DNA from 4 places in the Serratia liquefaciens ATCC 27592 genome. Region 4 is predicted to be linked to each of the others. Evidence: predicted binding sites of a transcription regulator. Region 4 holds the regulator's gene; each other region holds the start of a gene.
The links. Region 4 encodes PurR, which represses purine synthesis genes. Its sites were predicted from a motif close to CANGCAAACGTTTGCNTG; they were not measured.

Region 1 (4,214 bases), 110 kb from region 4:
GTCGTCTTCCAGGCGTTTGGAGACTTTCCAGGCACGAAAGTCCGCCGGTGCGCTGGCAGGCAGTACGATACTTTCAATAAGTTCCCCCGGCTGCAGTGCGGTTTGGCGGTAGCCAAGGAAGAAGTCGTTCAACGGCAGTTCACGCTGGGTAGCGCCACAGCGCAGGATCAGCAGCGCGTCCAGCGCCAGCAATAAGGGCGCACCGTCACCAATCGGTGAAGCATTGGCAATATTGCCCCCCAACGTGCCCTGATTGCGGATCTGCTGAGAAGCAAAACGCGCCAGCAGTTCACCAAAGGCCGGATGATAGTTGGCCAACATCGGATACAAATCGCTCAACGCGGCGCCGGCGCCAATCACCAGACGATCGCCCTGCCAGCTTACCTGCCTGAGCGCCTCGATTTGGCCAATAGCGATGATCAGCGGGATATCCTGATGCCGCTGGGTGATTTCCAGCGCCAGATCGGTCCCGCCGGCCAGCAGTTTGGCCTGCGGGTGCTGTTGATAGAGCCGCGCCAGCTCATCGAGGCTCTGCGGCAGCAAACAGCGCTTGCCCTCAGCCTCCAGCGGCGTTGCGGCACGGATGGCCTGCAGCCGTTGCAGCGTTTGTGGCTGGTGGTGGTCGAAGCTGTCTGGCTGAGGGTTATCGCACGCCTGCTGCGCCGCCGCCAAAATCGGGCGATAGCCGGTACAGCGGCACAGGTTGCCGGCCAGTGCCTGCTGCGCCTGTTCGCGTTGATAGGACGCTGTGTTTTTTTGCAGGCAGAACATCGACATCACGAAACCCGGTGTACAAAAACCGCACTGTGAGCCGTGGCAGTCGACCATAGCCTGCTGCACGCCGTGCAATTCCCCCTGCTGTTTCAGATCCTCTACGGTGATCAACTGTTTGCCGTGCAACGCGCTGACGAAGGTCAGACAGGCATTAACGCTGCGATAACGCAGCCGATCGCCTTCCGGCTCGGCCAACACCACGGTACAAGCGCCGCAATCGCCGGAGGCACAGCCCTCTTTGGTGCCGCAGCGGCCAAGGTCACGCCGCAGATAGTTCAGCACCGTGGTGTTGGGATCGAGTGCGGTTTCTGTTTTCAGGGTTTGATTAAGCAGAAACTGGATCATGCCGCCTCCTGGCACTTGGCCGTTCGGTACACCACTTTGCCGTCGACGTAAGTACGATAAACATTGCGATCGTCACCCAGGGTCATCAACACAAACAGTTGCTCCGCCAGTTCGCGGCTGTTTTCATGTCGCAACTTTTGCAGCGGTGACACGGCCGGATCCAGCACCACAAAATCCGCCTCTTTGCCCACGTCGAAGTTGCCGATTTTGTCGTCGAGCGACAGGGCTCGAGCTCCGCCCAGCGTCGCGTGGTAGAAGGCTTCACAGGCGGAAAGCTGATAGCGCTGCAGCTGAGCGACCTTGTAAGCCTCACCCAGCGTTTCCAGCATGTTAAAGGTGGTCCCGGCCCCGACGTCGGTGCCGATACCCAGCCTGACCTGCTTCTGCCAGGCCTTTTGCAGGTTGAACAAACCGCTGCCCAGAAACAGATTCGAGGTTGGGCAAAAGGCGATCGCCGAACGGGTTTGGCACAGGCAATCCCACTCTTGTTCTTCCAGATGCAAACAGTGGGCGAACACGCTTTTCTCTCCGGTCAGCCCGTACTGGTGGTACACGTCCAGATAGCTGCGGCTGTCGGGGAACAACTCTTTCACCCAGGCCACTTCATCAAGATTTTCGCTCAGATGGGTGTGCAGGTAGGCGTCCGGAAATTCCTGGCGCAGCCGCTGCACCTGCTCAAGCAGTGCCGGGGTGCTGGTGGGCGCAAAGCGTGGCGTAATGGCGTAACTTAGCCGCTGTTTGCCGTGCCAGCGCTCAATCAGCGCTCGCGTTTGGCGGTAGCTCTGTTCCGGGCTTTCCAGCAAGGCTTCCGGCGCATGGCGATCCATCATCACCTTACCGGCAATCAAGCGCATGTTCAGCGCCGCCGCCTGGCGGAACAGCGCTTCAACCGACTGAGGATGCACGGTGCCAAATACCAGCGCCGTAGTGGTGCCGTTGCTTAACAGCTGCTGCAGAAAGAATGCCGACATTTTGTCAGAGTGCTGTTCGCAGCAAAATTGGCTTTCTGTCGGGAAGGTATAGTTTTTCAGCCAGGTCAGCAGTTGCTCGCCATAGGCGCCGATCATTTCGGTTTGCGGGTAGTGAATATGGGTGTCGATAAAACCCGGCACGATCAGTTTGTCCGGATAATGAGCGACCTCAAACCCCGGCGGCAACAGCGATTCGCCCTGCTGCCAGCTGCCGAACCAGGCAATCGCACCTTCATGGAGCAGCATTAACCCGTCAGGAATATGTCGCAGTTGCTGACCTAATTGCTGCGGATGATCCACGCAGGCCGCGATGTCGAAAAAATTGCCACGGATCGCCGTGGTGAATGGCATGTTCATTTTGCTTTCCTTCTCTACCGACCAGCGCACAGCACCCGGCTGAGTCAATTCAGCCTGGAGAGCGATGGCGGTCTTTTTATCGATCGCAGATGTTGATTTAAGAATAGCAAGCCGCGTGCCAGTCGGTTTTTTATTGACTATTTATGTTTAAAAACAGAAGGATAAAATTCACCGAACAATATTCCGAGCCAACGAAAAATAAGCAGAATATAAGCAAACGGTTGCCCTTAAATAGCAACCGTTTGCTTATATTGGATTAATGATTAGCCTGCACCATTATTGGGCAAGAATATAAATCGGAGGATGGGTTTTATGACTTCAATAACACTTCATAACGGGGATTGAATTCATCGAACAGCGGCAGTGCCGCCGCCCCCAATGCGGCGGTATCCGCACCGGTGGTGCCCAGCCGCACCCGCAGGCCGTCGAGGTATTTGCTGCGCACCGAGCGATGCAGCGGCACCAACCGTTTGATCAGTTGCGCCACGAGGCTTTCCGGCATCAGGCCGCCGATAATCACGGCTTCAGCGTCAAACATGCATTCGACGATGTTGATCGCCTGACGTAACGCAGGCACCGCCGAATCCAGCCAGGTGTCAATCTGCGACTGCGGCAATGCCAGCAAGTCTTGTGGTCTGGCGCTCATCGGATCCAGCCCGCAGCTCTCGTAGGCCGCCTGCAGCGAGACATAACGTTCCAGGCAGCCCTGGTTACCGCAGTAGCAGGCGCGCCCGCCCGGTTGCACAATCATGTGGCCGACTTCACCAGCATTGTGCGCATGGCCGGTATAAATTCGGCCATCGGTGAAAATCCCCGCGCCAAGCCCGGTACCGAGATACAAATAAATAAACGAATTCAGCTGTCTGGCTACGCCGTGCAAACGCTCGCCGATGGCGGCGACGGTGGCATCGTTCTCCAGCGTCACCGGCAGGCCGCTTTGCGCGTTAAGTTCAGCCACCACATCGATATTTTCCCAACCGTTGAGCGTGGTCGGCCCCACCGATGAAATCCCTTCCACGCCAAACGGCCCCGGCATTACCACGCCGATCCCCAGCATTTTCCCCCAGGCCAGATCCGGCTGCTGGCGCATTTCTTGCAGTACATCACAAATCAGTTTCAAGGTCGCAGCAGGTTGCGGCTTTTGCACCATAATCAGCCGGTGGAAACGTACGCTACCTGACAGATCAACCACGATCATCAGCAGGGACTGGTGATCCAGATGGATGCCGATGGAATACGCACTGTCTGGGTTAAGAGTCAACGGCGTGGCCGGCTGACCTCGCCCGCCGGCACGACGCGGCAGGTGCGAGGAGAGAATGCCGGCCTGTTCCAGCTCGGTTGCGATGTTTGAAACGGTTTGCGGCGTCAGTGAGGTCAGCCGGGCAATTTCGGCACGGGTCAGTTCTCCGTGCAGACGGATAGCCTCTATCACTACGCGCCGGTTGTGTGCGCGAGCATGTTCAAGGTTAGTGCCGGAAGTCGTCATAACTGCCTATGCAGAAAGGGAAATCGTCTTTGCAGTATGGTGCCCTCCAATAAAGCAATCAAATTGATTTAAAAATCTTTTTAACACCGGAGAACGCACAATGAAAAGCCATACCCTTGCCGCTACGGCAGTCTGTACTTTGTCTGCCCTGGCGCTCAGTCTCTCATCCGCCTATGCCGCCCCCACGCAAATTAGCGCGTTGTTTATGACCCAGGCGGCCTACAGTGAAAACGATATCCGCGCCATGACCGCGGACTTCAGCAAACAACACCCGGATATCA
Region 2 (4,214 bases), 2.4 Mb from region 4:
CGTACACCAGCGGCTGGCACTGTGGGAGAAAGGCGAAGAACAAGGCTTCCATGCCCATCAGTTGATCATGACCGCCACGCCAATCCCACGCACGCTGGCAATGACCGCCTATGCCGATCTCGACACCTCGGTGATCGACGAACTGCCACCGGGCAGAACGCCCGTCACTACCGTTGCCATTCCAGACACCCGGCGCGCCGATATTATTCAGCGGGTGAAAAGCGCCTGTATGGAAGAAGGTCGCCAGGCGTACTGGGTTTGTACCCTGATCGAAGAATCCGAACTGCTGGAAGCCCAGGCAGCCGAAGCCACCTGGGAAGAATTGAAAACCGCGCTGCCAGAGCTGAAAGTGGCGCTAGTGCACGGTCGCATGAAAGCACAAGAGAAACAGGCGGTAATGCAGGCCTTTAAACAGGGTGAGCTGCAGTTGTTGGTGGCGACGACGGTGATCGAGGTGGGGGTCGACGTGCCCAACGCCAGCCTGATGATTATCGAAAACCCCGAGCGACTGGGGCTGGCGCAACTGCACCAGTTGCGGGGTCGCGTAGGTCGCGGCGCCGTAGCATCTCACTGCGTGTTGTTGTACAAAACCCCGTTGAGCAAAACGGCGCAAAAGCGCCTGCAGGTGCTGCGCGACAGTAATGACGGTTTCGTTATTGCCCAACGCGATCTGGAAATCCGCGGTCCCGGTGAACTGTTGGGCACGCGCCAAACCGGCAGTGCTGAGTTCAAAGTGGCGGATTTGCTGCGCGATCAGGCGATGATCCCGGAAGTACAACGCGTCGCCCGCCATATTCACCAGCAGTACCCGGAGCATGCCAGAGCCCTGATTGAACGCTGGCTACCGGAGAAAGCACGTTACTCCAATGCCTGATTTTCAGGCAGAGAAAAGGCGCCAGATAGGCGCCTTTTTCGTTATTACGACCGGTTAATCAGCCAATCGCCGGAAACACCGGCAACAGCAGATACAGCTTAATCACAATCGCGTTGGCGATATCGATAAAGAACGCCCCGACCATAGGCACCACCAGAAACGCCAGGTGCGATGGACCGAAGCGATCGGTAATCGCCTGCATGTTGGCGATCGCCGTAGGCGTGGCTCCCATGCCGAAACCGCAGTGGCCCGCAGCCAACACCGCTGCATCGTAATTTTTACCCATCACCCGATAAGTAACGAAGATTGCGTACAGCGCCATCACCAGCGTCTGTACGGCCAGGATCGCCAGCATTGGCAGCGCCAGAGAAGCCAGCTCCCACAAACGCAGGCTCATCAACGCCATCGCCAGGAACAGCGACAGGCTAACGTTGCCCAGCACCGACACCGCACGCTCAAACACGGTATAAAACCCGGTGAAGGCCAGGGTGTTGCTGAGGATCACCCCAACGAACAGCACGCAAACAAAGTTGGGTAATTCAAATACCGTACCGCTCAGCAAGCCGGAGATAAACTGCCCCAGGCTCAGGCAGATGGCGATCATCGCGATGGTTTCAATCATGATCAGCGAGGTGATCAAACGGCCGCTCTCCGGTTTTTCAAAACCGCTTGGCTGGACGCTGTCATCCGGCGAGCCTTCCGGGGTGGAAGAGTGCTTCACCAGGTAACGCGCCACCGGACCGCCGATCAGGCCACCCAGAACCAGACCGAAGGTGGCACAGGCCATCGCCACTTCCGTGGCGTTTTCAAAGCCGTAGCGTTCGATAAACAACTTGCTCCAGGCCGCCCCGGTACCGTGACCGCCGGACAGGGTAATCGAGCCGGCGATCAGGCCCATCAACGGGTCCAGACCCAGCATTTTCGCCATGCCGATGCCGATAGCGTTCTGCACCAGCAGCAGGCCCAGCACCACAAACAGGAATACCATTAATGCCTTGCCACCCGCGCGCAACCGCGACAGGTTGGCGTTCAAACCGATGGTGGCGAAGAAGGCCAACATTAACGGGTCTTTCAGCGACATATCGAAGCTGATTTCCCAGTTAACGAACTTTTTCAGGGCTAACAACAGGAGTGCCACCAGTAAACCACCGGCGACAGGAGCGGGAATGGTGTATTTCCTCAACAGGGGGATGCTGGTGACGCATTTGCCCCCAAGGAGCAGAACCAATGTTGCTGCGACTAACGTGCCATAAGTATCAAGATGAAACATCCAGTTACTCCATGTAAGGGAAAAGATCCAATTAATAAATAATAAGTTAGAGAAAACCGCTTAGTTTTTAAAACTTGATGAGTGCAGGATTAGAAGTAAAAAACGCTGATAACACAAGAAAAAATGAACGAAAATGCGACATAAGTGACGATACTGCTAACAAAGCATTAACGCGCAACCGTTTGCTTTTATGGGCCAAATCATTAAAATGCCTGCTTTGCCGTTTCTGGAAATGCCACACCATGACCCAGCCATCCGCCGAGTTCGATGCTGCGCAAAAAGCATCCGCCACTCCCCGCAACAGTGAACTGATTTATCGCCTGGAAGATCGCCCGCCGCTGCCGCAAACGCTGTTTGCCGCCGGTCAGCACCTGTTGGCGATGTTCGTAGCCGTGATCACACCGGCCCTGTTGATTTGTCAGGCACTGGGTCTGCCGGCGCAGGACACTCAGCACATTATCAGCATGTCGCTGTTCGCCTCCGGCCTGGCCTCTATTTTACAAATCAAAACCTGGGGACCCGTCGGCTCGGGCTTGCTGTCTATTCAGGGCACCAGCTTTAACTTTGTTTCGCCGCTGATCATGGGCGGGCTGGCGCTGAAAAATGGCGGTGCGGACGTTCCCACCATGATGGCTGCGCTGTTCGGTACGCTGATGGTCGCCTCCTGCACCGAGATCCTGCTGTCACGCGTGTTGCACTTGGCACGGCGCATCATCACCCCGCTGGTCTCCGGCATTGTGGTGATGATTATCGGTTTGTCTCTGATTCAGGTCGGTTTGACTTCCATCGGCGGCGGCTATGCTGCGATGAACGGAGGTACCTTCGGCGCCCCCAAAAATCTGCTGCTGGCCGGCGCGGTATTACTGGTCATTATTCTGCTTAACCGTCAGCGCAATCCCTACCTGCGCGTCGCCTCACTGGTGATTGCCATGGCGGTGGGTTATCTGCTGGCCTGGGCCATGGGCATGCTGCCAGAAAGCCAGCCCACCCCCGAGACGGCGGCGATCATCATCCCGACCCCGCTGTATTACGGTCTGGGTTTTGACTGGAATCTGCTGCTGCCGCTGATGTTGATATTTATGGTCACCTCGCTGGAAACTATCGGCGATATCACCGCGACCTCTGACGTGTCGGAACAACCTGTCAGTGGCCCACTGTATATGAAGCGCCTTAAGGGCGGCGTACTGGCCAACGGCCTGAACTCCATGCTGTCGGCGGTGTTTAATACCTTCCCTAACTCCTGCTTCGGTCAAAACAATGGCGTGATCCAACTGACCGGCGTCGCCAGCCGCTACGTCGGCTTCGTGGTGGCACTGATGCTGATCGCGCTGGGGCTGTTCCCGGCGGTGGCCGGCTTCGTACAACACATTCCTGAGCCGGTATTGGGCGGCGCCACCCTGGTGATGTTCGGCACCATCGCCGCATCCGGTGTGCGCATCGTGTCGCGAGAGCGTCTGAACCGCCGTGCAATCATGATCATGGCGCTGTCGTTGGCCGTGGGGATGGGCGTTTCCCAGCAACCGTTGATCTTGCAGTTCGCACCGGACTGGCTGAAAACATTACTCTCCTCAGGCATTGCTGCCGGCGGCATCACTGCCATCGCGCTGAACCTGCTGTTCCCGCAGGAACACGAGAAACAATAATCCATCGAACTGCCTTGTGACAAACGGCCGCTTGCGGCCGTTTTTTATTGCCTATCAGACCATTGCACTTGAGATGCCCGGCCAATTGCGGCATAAACAGGGTATCTTTTTTGACCGACGCGGATGTAGACGATGAAATTTATCGGAAAACTGTTGCTGACGTTGCTGCTGCTGGTCGTGCTGGCCGTTGCACTGTTGTACGTCATAGGGCAAACCCGTTGGGCCGCGGGCTGGGTCAGCCGCTGGGTCAGCGATAACAGCGACTACCGCCTGTCGGTGGCGGCAATCTCGCACTCATGGAACCAGCCGGGCCAAATCAGCCTGGAAGACGTTCAGTTGGCCAAAAAAAATCAGCCTCAATCACTGGTTGCCAAACGTCTGGACCTCGGCCTCAGCCTGCGCCAAATTACCGAACCTCGTCATTTCC
Region 3 (4,214 bases), 2.4 Mb from region 4:
CAGCCATCGGCAAACAGCAGCGGCGGGATAAACAGCACCAGGAACAATTCAGGGTCAAAGTCGACGTGCAACCCGAAATGCGGCCAGGCCAACAGGGCCCCGATACCGATTTGCATTAACGGCAGCGGCACCTGGAACGGCAACATGCGCGTCACCACCCCGGACAGGGAGACCACCAGGATTAAAATGAGGATTGTAAAAAAGATTTCCATGCTTTCCTTAGACTCTTGGGTTCAGACTACATCTCTGATGTATACCCGATAGTAGATCACTTTTTTTACGGCGGTTAAAGCTTGTTGTGCCTTTCAAAATGCAGCATTGGCAGAAGGAGATTTATCTGAATAGGGTATGAGGGCAAACATCCCCCGCCAGAGCGACGGGGGAAACGACATAGCGGTTAGATTGCCCAGCCGCCGGCATAGAATGCCACCAGCGCCACGGCGATCAGCACGGTACCGATATTCAGCCGACGCCATTCGCCGGAGAAGATACGGCCAATCACCAATGAGCTGAAGCCCAGCATGATACCGGTGACGATATTGCAGGTCAGCACGATAAACACGGCGCACAGCAGGCCGGACATGGCATCGACAAAATCATTGAAGTCCAGCTTGGTGACGTTGCTCAGCATCAGCAGGCCAACGTACATCAGCGCCGGTGCGGTCGCGTAAACCGGCACCAGATAAGACAACGGCGACAGGAACAGGATCAGCAGGAACAACAAACCGACTACGGTTGCTGTCAGCCCGGTTTTACCGCCCGCAGCCGTGCCCGCTGCGGATTCGATATACACCGCCGCCGGGGCCGCACCGACCAGACCAGAGAAAATGCTGCTCAGGGAGTCCGAAGTCAGCGCCTTGCCGCCGTTGATGATTTGCCCGTCTTTATCCAGCAGGTTGGCCTGACCGGCCACCGCACGGATAGTACCGGTAGCGTCAAATACCGCGGTCATCACCAGCGCCAGCACGCTCGGCAAGACCACCGGCTGCAATGCGCCCATGATATCCAGGCTGAAAATCAACGAATTGCCGTTGGCATCCGCCAGGCTTGGCATCGCGAATAAGCCCTGGTATTTCACCGCCGGGTCAAACACCAACCCCACCACCGAAATAGTGATGATCACCAGCAGAATACCGCCGGGAACGCGCAGTTTTTCCAGCCCGAAAATCACCGCCAATCCGAGCAGCGTCATCACTACCGGGAACGAAGTGAATGCGCCCAAAGCCACCGGCAGGCCGTCCAGTGGGTTTTTCACCACCAGGCCAACGCCGTTAGCCGCGATCAGCAACAGGAACAGACCGATACCGATGCCGGTACCATGAGCGACGCCCATCGGCAAATTGCGCAGGATCCAGGCGCGAATACCGGTTACCGAAATAATGGTAAAAAGCACCCCCATCAGGAATACCGCCCCCAACGCCACCGGAATGCTGATGTGTTGGCCCAGCACCAGACTGAACGCCGTGAAAGCGGTCAGGGAAATCGCACAGCCGATGGCCATCGGCAAATTGGCCCATAACCCCATCAGCAACGAACCGAGACCCGCCACCAGGCAGGTGGCGACAAACACCGCCGTAGGCGGGAAGCCGGCTTTGCCCAGCATGCTCGGCACCACGATCACCGAGTACACCATCGCCAGGAAGGTGGTTAGCCCCGCCACCACTTCCTGACGCACGGTGCTGCCGCGCGCAGAAATATTAAAATAACCATCAAGCCCGCCTTTTGGTTTAACGGCGTTATTCGCTTGAGAATTCGACATGTTGCTGTCCCCTGTGTTTCATTGCCAGCCCGTTTAAAGAGGCTTGTTATTCCGCCCACGCATGTTCATTAGGGTAACGTTTGCTTTTCTGCCCTTTGCTTACGTCGCCAATGGGCGTCGCATCAAAGGCAAACGTTTAACTCACAGTGAATGGTGCGGGTAATTTATGGTGGTTTATTCAAGGCAAACGATTATCCAGCCTTCCATACCGTCTGATCAACCAAAGATCGCGCCAATTTATGCGGAAAAGCACTGGGATCAATCATTATCGAAAATACGGTATTTGTCTCATAGGTAAATCCGATGGGAGCGCCCCCCTTTCGGAGGGCAAAACGACTACTGAGCCTGGGCCGCCTTTTCATCCATGTACATCAGTTCCCAGATGTGTCCGTCCAGATCCTGAAAACCGTGTCCGTACATAAAGCCATAATCCTGCGGCTGATTATAGGTATTGCCGCCGGCGGCGATCGCTTTGCGTACCAGATCGTCCACCGCTGCCCGGTTAGGCTGCGACAGGCATATCAGCACTTCGGTCGCCTTTCTGGCATCGCTGATCGGGTTCGGGGTGAACATTTTGAATTTGTCGTGGGTTAACAGCATCACATAGATGCTGTCGCTGACCACCATGCAGGCGGCGGTGTCATCGGTGAACTGTGGATTAAAGCTGAAACCAAGACGAGTGAAAAACTCGATGGATACGGGCAAATCGCCCACCGGCAGGTTAACAAAAATTTGCGTAGCCATGGGCTACCTCCGACGAAGAGTGACCTCATCGAGTATAGCCCACCCGCTCATTTCAGCAGGTCATAAGGCCCGCCCTGCTCCAGCGCCCGTTGGTAGGCCGGCCGCGCATGGATACGCTGGAGATAGTCGCGTAGCTTTGGACAGCCATCCAATGCGCCACGTGCCGCCATCGCTTCCAGCGGAAAACTCATCTGGATGTCCGCTGCGCTGAATTCATTGCCGACAAACCAGGTGCTTTTGGCCAGGTGCTGTTCAAGATAGTCGCGGTGCGGAGCAATCTGTTTATCCAGATACTCCCGCTGTACGCCTTTGCCAATAGCCCCTGCCACTGGCCGTAACAGCCAGGGAATGGGCGGCTGGCCCAAGCGGCTAAACACCAGCTTCATCACCAACAGCGGCATCAGTGACCCTTCGGCATAATGTAGCCAGTAACGATACTGTTGCCGGGCATGATAGTCGGTGGGGATAAACTGCCCCTGCGCATCGTAGGCTTCCTGCAGATATTCAATAATGGCGCCGGACTCCGCCAGCGTCAGATCGCCATCGACAATCACTGGCGACTTGCCGAGCGGATGGATCTTTTTCAACTCCGCAGGCGCCAGCATGGTTTGCGGATCGCGCTGATAGCGCTGCACCTGGTACGGCACTCCCAATTCTTCCAAAAACCACAGGATGCGCTGCGACCGCGAGTTATTTAGATGGTGCACGATAATCATGGGGCTTCTCCACTCTGTTGCCACACCCGTTATATGTCGAGGCTTCTGGTTAAAGGGTAGTGGTGAATTATCCCACCCGCCAACAAGGTCATCTGCCGCTCAAAATTAAATCAATAAATTTGACAGAGATACTCAAAACTCTCCGATTTTCTCTTTGGGCATGACGGCCTATTATCTAACACATCGAGAGACAACAGCCTCTCACCTAAAAAATACCCTGAGGATTGAATCATGAAAAACATCAAATTTTTTGCTACCGCTCTGCTGCTGACTACCGCTTCTTTCGCCAGCGTTGCCGCTGACCAACCCGCTAACCAGCCTGCGGCCGGTGCCCAGAAAATCGGTGTGGTGTCCGTGAGCGGCGCTTCTAACCTGAGCACGCTGGAAAATGAACTGGCCAGCAAAGCCGCTGCATCCGGTGCCAGCTCTTACCGCATCATCTCCGCCGGTGGCCAGAACAAACTGTATGGCACCGCAGAAATCTTCAACTGATCGTCAGACAGTAAACTGACGGAAGAAAAAAGCCCCGCAAGGGGCTTTTCTCGTTTCTAGCGAGCATCAAACCTCGCCGCCAGCTTCTGCAGCCGAAATTGTTCGATCATGAAATCAACAAACACTCGGGTTTTGGTCGGCAGGAACTTGGTGGTGGGGAAATACAGGTGCACGCTGCCGCGATCGACATACCAGCCCGACAATACCCGCACCAGTCGACCGCTTTCCAGATAAGGCAAGGCGTTCGGCATGGCGATCAGCGCGATCCCCAACCCCATTTCCGCCGCCTGCGCTGCAGCGTCCGGTTCATTTACCGTCATTTTGATTTCCATCGACGGCGCTCGCTGTTCATTCTCCGCATTACGCAGCGGCAGATTACGGATCCGCCCGGTTTGCGGTGAGCGGATAAAAATGCCCGCATGATTCATCAACTGTTCCGGCTGCCGGATGGCAGTGTTGCGCTGCAGATACGCAGCAGAAGCCACCAGGACGCCGTGGGCTGG
Region 4 (4,214 bases):
TCAGGGTGGCAACCAGATATAATGCAACCATACTGACACCATAAACTACCAACAGCCAAGGCAACAAGGTGTTGCCATTCATGCGGTTCAATGCGGTACGACAGCCATAGCCCCCTAATAAGAACGCCAGCGTCTGCGGCACATAGCTCAGACCGATGTCGTTCGGGCTATACCCCATATCACCAAGAATAAACGGTGAACCGGTCAGCCAGGCGAAGAAGCCGGCAGAACAGGCGGCAAAAATCATAACGTTGCCACTGAAGATGCGTGACTTTAATAGTTGGAAGAAACTGAGCGCGCTTTTCTTATTGTCGTCGGAAGGCACGGTTTTGGCGCTTTCTTTCAGCAGCAGCGTCGGCAATAGCAGAAGCACGGTAATGCCCAGCAACACGGCGAAAATGGCGCGCCAGCCCATGTGGTTCAGCAACCAGGCACCCACCAACGGAGCCAGCGCCGGTGAAAGGGCTACCAGCGGCATAATGGTCGCGAACACGCGGTTAGCCTTGCCTTCGCGATAGCGGTCAATCACCAAGGCCTGCCAGGTAACGGCAGCGGAGCAAACCCCAATCGCCTGGATAAAGCGCAGCGACCAAAGTTGCACGGCATTTTGCACCCACAGCATGCCGAGGCAGCCGAGGGCAAACAGCGCCAGACCGATCAGCAACACCGGTTTACGGCCGAGGCGATCGGAAAGCGGGCCCCACAGCAGTTGTGCAAAGGCAAACCCGGCCAGGAAGATGCTCAGGCTGGCGCTGATTGCCCCGGCGGAAATCTGCAGATCTTGCTGCATCATGCCGAAGGCGGGCAGATACATATCGGTGGCCAGGTATCCCAGCATGCTCAGGCCGGCAAGGTAGAACATAAAACCAAAGGAATTTCGCATGGTATTTCTCGTTAATATTTTATTGTCGCAGGTTTTTAGCGCCGGCAAGTGTATCCGGCTGGATCTCTGCTTGTGAAACGGTAATATTTGCGAGGTGCTGTTAAAAAAATTGAAGGCAAAGCTATGTGGTCTGAATATTCCCTGGATGTCGTCGATGCGGTGGCCCGCACCGGCAGTTTCAGCGCCGCGGCGCACGAGCTGCATCGGGTACCGTCGGCGGTAAGTTATACGGTGAGGCAGTTGGAGCAATGGCTGGCGGTACCGCTGTTTGAGCGCCGTCATCGCGACGTGGAACTGACACCGGCTGGCGTGCTGTTTATTCAGGAAGCGCGTGGTGTCATCAAAAAAATGCTCGACACGCGCCGACAGTGCCAACAGGTCGCTAACGGCTGGCGGGGCCAATTGAAAATAGCGGTGGATATCATCGTTAAACCCCAACGCAGTCGCCAATTGGTGCTGGATTTTTACCGCCATTTCCCCGACGTCGAATTGCTGGTTCAGCCGGAGGTGTTTAATGGCGTATGGGATGCGCTGGTGGACGGTCGTGCCGATATGGCGATCGGCGCCACAAGGGCGGTGCCGGTGGGCGGCGGTTTCGCCTTTCGCGATATGGGAGATATGCGTTGGTTGTGCGTGGCCAGTCCGCATCACCCGCTGGCCGCGATAGAGGGGCTGTTGAACGACGATCAACTTCGGCCCTTTCCGTCGCTGTGCCTGGAAGATACCTCGCGCAACCTGCCCAAGCGCGTGACCTGGACGTTGGACAACCAGCGCCGCCTGGTGGTGCCGGACTGGGCTTCTGCGGTGGACTGCCTGTGTGCCGGGTTGTGCGTTGGCATGATGCCCGCGCATCAGGTATTGCCTTTGGTGCAGCGCGGGGAACTGGTGGCGCTACAGTTGCAACAGCCATTTCCCGCCAGTCCTTGTTGCCTGACCTGGCAGCAAAATACGCCGTCACCGGCTATGGCCTGGTTGCTGGATTATCTGGGAGACAGTGAAACCTTGAATCAGGAGTGGCTAAGCGAAGAATGACGCCGGAAACCGTGAGAGTTTCCGGCGCAGATAATTAGCGGCGGTAATCGATGAACGGGCCGTCAGCGACCGAACGGCGCTCAACCAGCTTGGGATGAACCTCAATCACCTGCGACTCTTCACGCTTGCTGATGATGCGATCCAGCAGCATGGTGAAGGCCATCTCGCCCAAACGCTCTTTGGGCTGATGAATGGTGGTCAGTGCCGGGGTGAAGTAGCGGGCGTTTCGTACGTTATCGTAGCCAATCACCGATATGTCTTGTGGTACGCGCAGGCCAAGTTCATCGGCGGCGCAGATCGCACCCATGGCCATGATATCGCCACCGCAGAAGACTGCGGTAGGACGTTGTTTCTGCGACAGTATCTGATGCATGGCCTTGTAACCAGATTCCGGCTCAAAGTCGCCCTGAACAATCCACTCTTCACGCACGTCGATATTGGCTTCTTCCATGGCTTTTAAAAAGCCCTGATGGCGGCCGCCGCCGGTATTACGCGCCAGTTGGCCCGGAATGGCCCCGATATCGCGGTGGCCGCGTTCAATCAGGTAGCGCCCGGCCAGATAGCCGCCTTCGAAGGCGTTATCGATAATGGTGTCGGTAAAGTCACCGCGTGCGGCGCCCCAATCCATGACGACCATCGGGATATTGCGATAATCTTCCAGCATGCCCAGCAGTTGGTCCGGGTATTCCGAACACATGACTAACAGGCCATCGACGCGCTTTTGCGCCAACATCGCCAGATAGGCGCGTTGTTTGTCCAGATTGTTATGTGAGTTGCACAGGATCAGCGTATAGCCTTTGCTGTAGCAGCTGTTTTCCACCGCCTCGATCACTTCGGCAAAGTAGGGTGCTTCGCTCGATGTGGCCAGCAGACCAATAGATTTGGTGTGATTGACCTTGAGGCTGCGCGCCACGGCGCTGGGTGAATAGTGCAGCTCTTTGATCGCGGCGCCAACGGCCGCTTTTGTTTCTTCGGCGACGAAACGAGTCTTATTGATGACGTGCGAAACGGTGGTGGTGGAAACGCCAGCGCGTTTGGCCACATCTTTAATCGTTGCCATGTAAAGAATGACTCCTGAACTCACATGTTGCAGTATGTAAGTGTGATGTTAATCGTTTGCCTGCGTAGATCCTTCTCCAAAGAAGCGAAAACTGAGTTTTTAGTGTGTTGAAGTCGTCAGCGCTTGGTCAGGAGGGGCATTTTGCCGGTACACAGTTGTGAACTGCGAATTTTGTCCCATATTGAGCAAAAGGGGAAGAGGTAATCGGTATTATAAACTGGGAAATGATAACAAGATTTTATCGGCCAACTGTGGGAAAATGGTTTAACACATTAATTGTGTGCCTTTTACCCTTGGGAAACCCAATCTGAAAAGGAGTTGTAATGGATACCGATTTGAAAATGTCACTGTTCACCACCCTGGGTGCGCTGGCTGTGATTATCGCTTTTAGCTTCACCGCAGCATTGAACTGATACTCTTCAGTCAACCAGGCGCAGTTCGCTACGCCTGGTTGTATTTTCCCCGCGTTACGCCAGATTTTCCTCCACAAATGCCCAGTTAACCAGCGCCCAGAAGTTTTCCAGGTAGGCCGGTCGTGCGTTGCGATAATCGATGTAGTAGGCGTGTTCCCAAACGTCGACGGTCAGCAACGGTTTGTCTTCACCAGTCAACGGCGTGGCCGCATTCGACGTATTAACAATCGCCAGCGAGCCATCCGGCTTTTTCACTAACCAGGTCCAGCCTGCGCCAAAGTTTTTCACCGCGGCGTCGCTGAATTGTTCCCGGAAGGCGGTAAAAGAACCAAAAGCCTGGTTGATCGCGGCAGCCAATTTGCCCTGAGGTTCCCCACCGCCCTGAGGTGACAGGCAGTGCCAATAGAAGGTGTGATTCCATACCTGAGCTGCATTGTTGAAGATGCCGCCGCTGGAAGCCTTGATGATTGCTTCAAGGGATAATCCTTCAAACTCGCTGCCTTTCAGCAAATTGTTCAGGTTGACCACATAGGCGTTGTGATGCTTGCCATAGTGGTATTCCAGGGTTTCTGCCGAAATGTGCGGTTCGAGGGCATTTTTTTCATAAGGTAGTGCGGGCAGTTCAAACGACATTGCTTCCTCCTTGTACAGTGTCAACTCGCCGCTAAAGCAACGGACCTTAAATTGACCTGTTTTTATTGTGGGTATTTAGCTTAGCAATTTTCGCGATGAAATACAGTGGGGGCTGGCTAAAGGATTGGGTGCTTTAGGGACAGTAGGAAAATCAGTCAGGGGAGAGCGGCTGGGCAAGCCAGCCGCCAAAGAA

Region 1: a site for PurR is predicted at 2,658-2,675, ahead of guaD (guanine deaminase). Genes of this name have one in related genera too.
Region 2: a site for PurR is predicted at 2,316-2,333, ahead of M495_RS23945 (nucleobase:cation symporter-2 family protein). Genes of this name have one in related genera too.
Region 3: a site for PurR is predicted at 1,885-1,902, ahead of M495_RS21890 (NCS2 family permease). Genes of this name have one in related genera too.

The regions. Positions count from the first base shown of each region.
Region 1 is NC_021741.1:2,387,905-2,392,118, reverse strand. Features, by position in the region: gene xdhA (xanthine dehydrogenase small subunit) at 1-1,119, opposite strand, end outside; gene guaD (guanine deaminase) at 1,116-2,447, opposite strand; gene M495_RS11250 (ROK family transcriptional regulator) at 2,758-3,933, opposite strand; gene M495_RS11245 (extracellular solute-binding protein) at 4,034-4,214, shown strand, end outside.
Region 2 is NC_021741.1:5,139,775-5,143,988, forward strand. Features, by position in the region: gene recG (ATP-dependent DNA helicase RecG) at 1-874, shown strand, start outside; gene gltS (sodium/glutamate symporter) at 933-2,144, opposite strand; gene M495_RS23945 (nucleobase:cation symporter-2 family protein) at 2,387-3,787, shown strand; gene M495_RS23950 (AsmA family protein) at 3,920-4,214, shown strand, end outside.
Region 3 is NC_021741.1:4,702,354-4,706,567, forward strand. Features, by position in the region: gene M495_RS21885 (Na+/H+ antiporter) at 1-212, opposite strand, end outside; gene M495_RS21890 (NCS2 family permease) at 398-1,759, opposite strand; gene M495_RS21895 (VOC family protein) at 2,096-2,503, opposite strand; gene M495_RS21900 (glutathione S-transferase family protein) at 2,551-3,219, opposite strand; gene bhsA (multiple stress resistance protein BhsA) at 3,451-3,711, shown strand; gene M495_RS21910 (LysR family transcriptional regulator) at 3,768-4,214, opposite strand, start outside.
Region 4 is NC_021741.1:2,278,571-2,282,784, forward strand. Features, by position in the region: gene punC (purine nucleoside transporter PunC) at 1-883, opposite strand, end outside; gene punR (DNA-binding transcriptional activator PunR) at 1,007-1,915, shown strand; gene purR (HTH-type transcriptional repressor PurR) at 1,950-2,975, opposite strand; gene cydH (cytochrome bd-I oxidase subunit CydH) at 3,299-3,388, shown strand; gene sodB (superoxide dismutase [Fe]) at 3,443-4,021, opposite strand.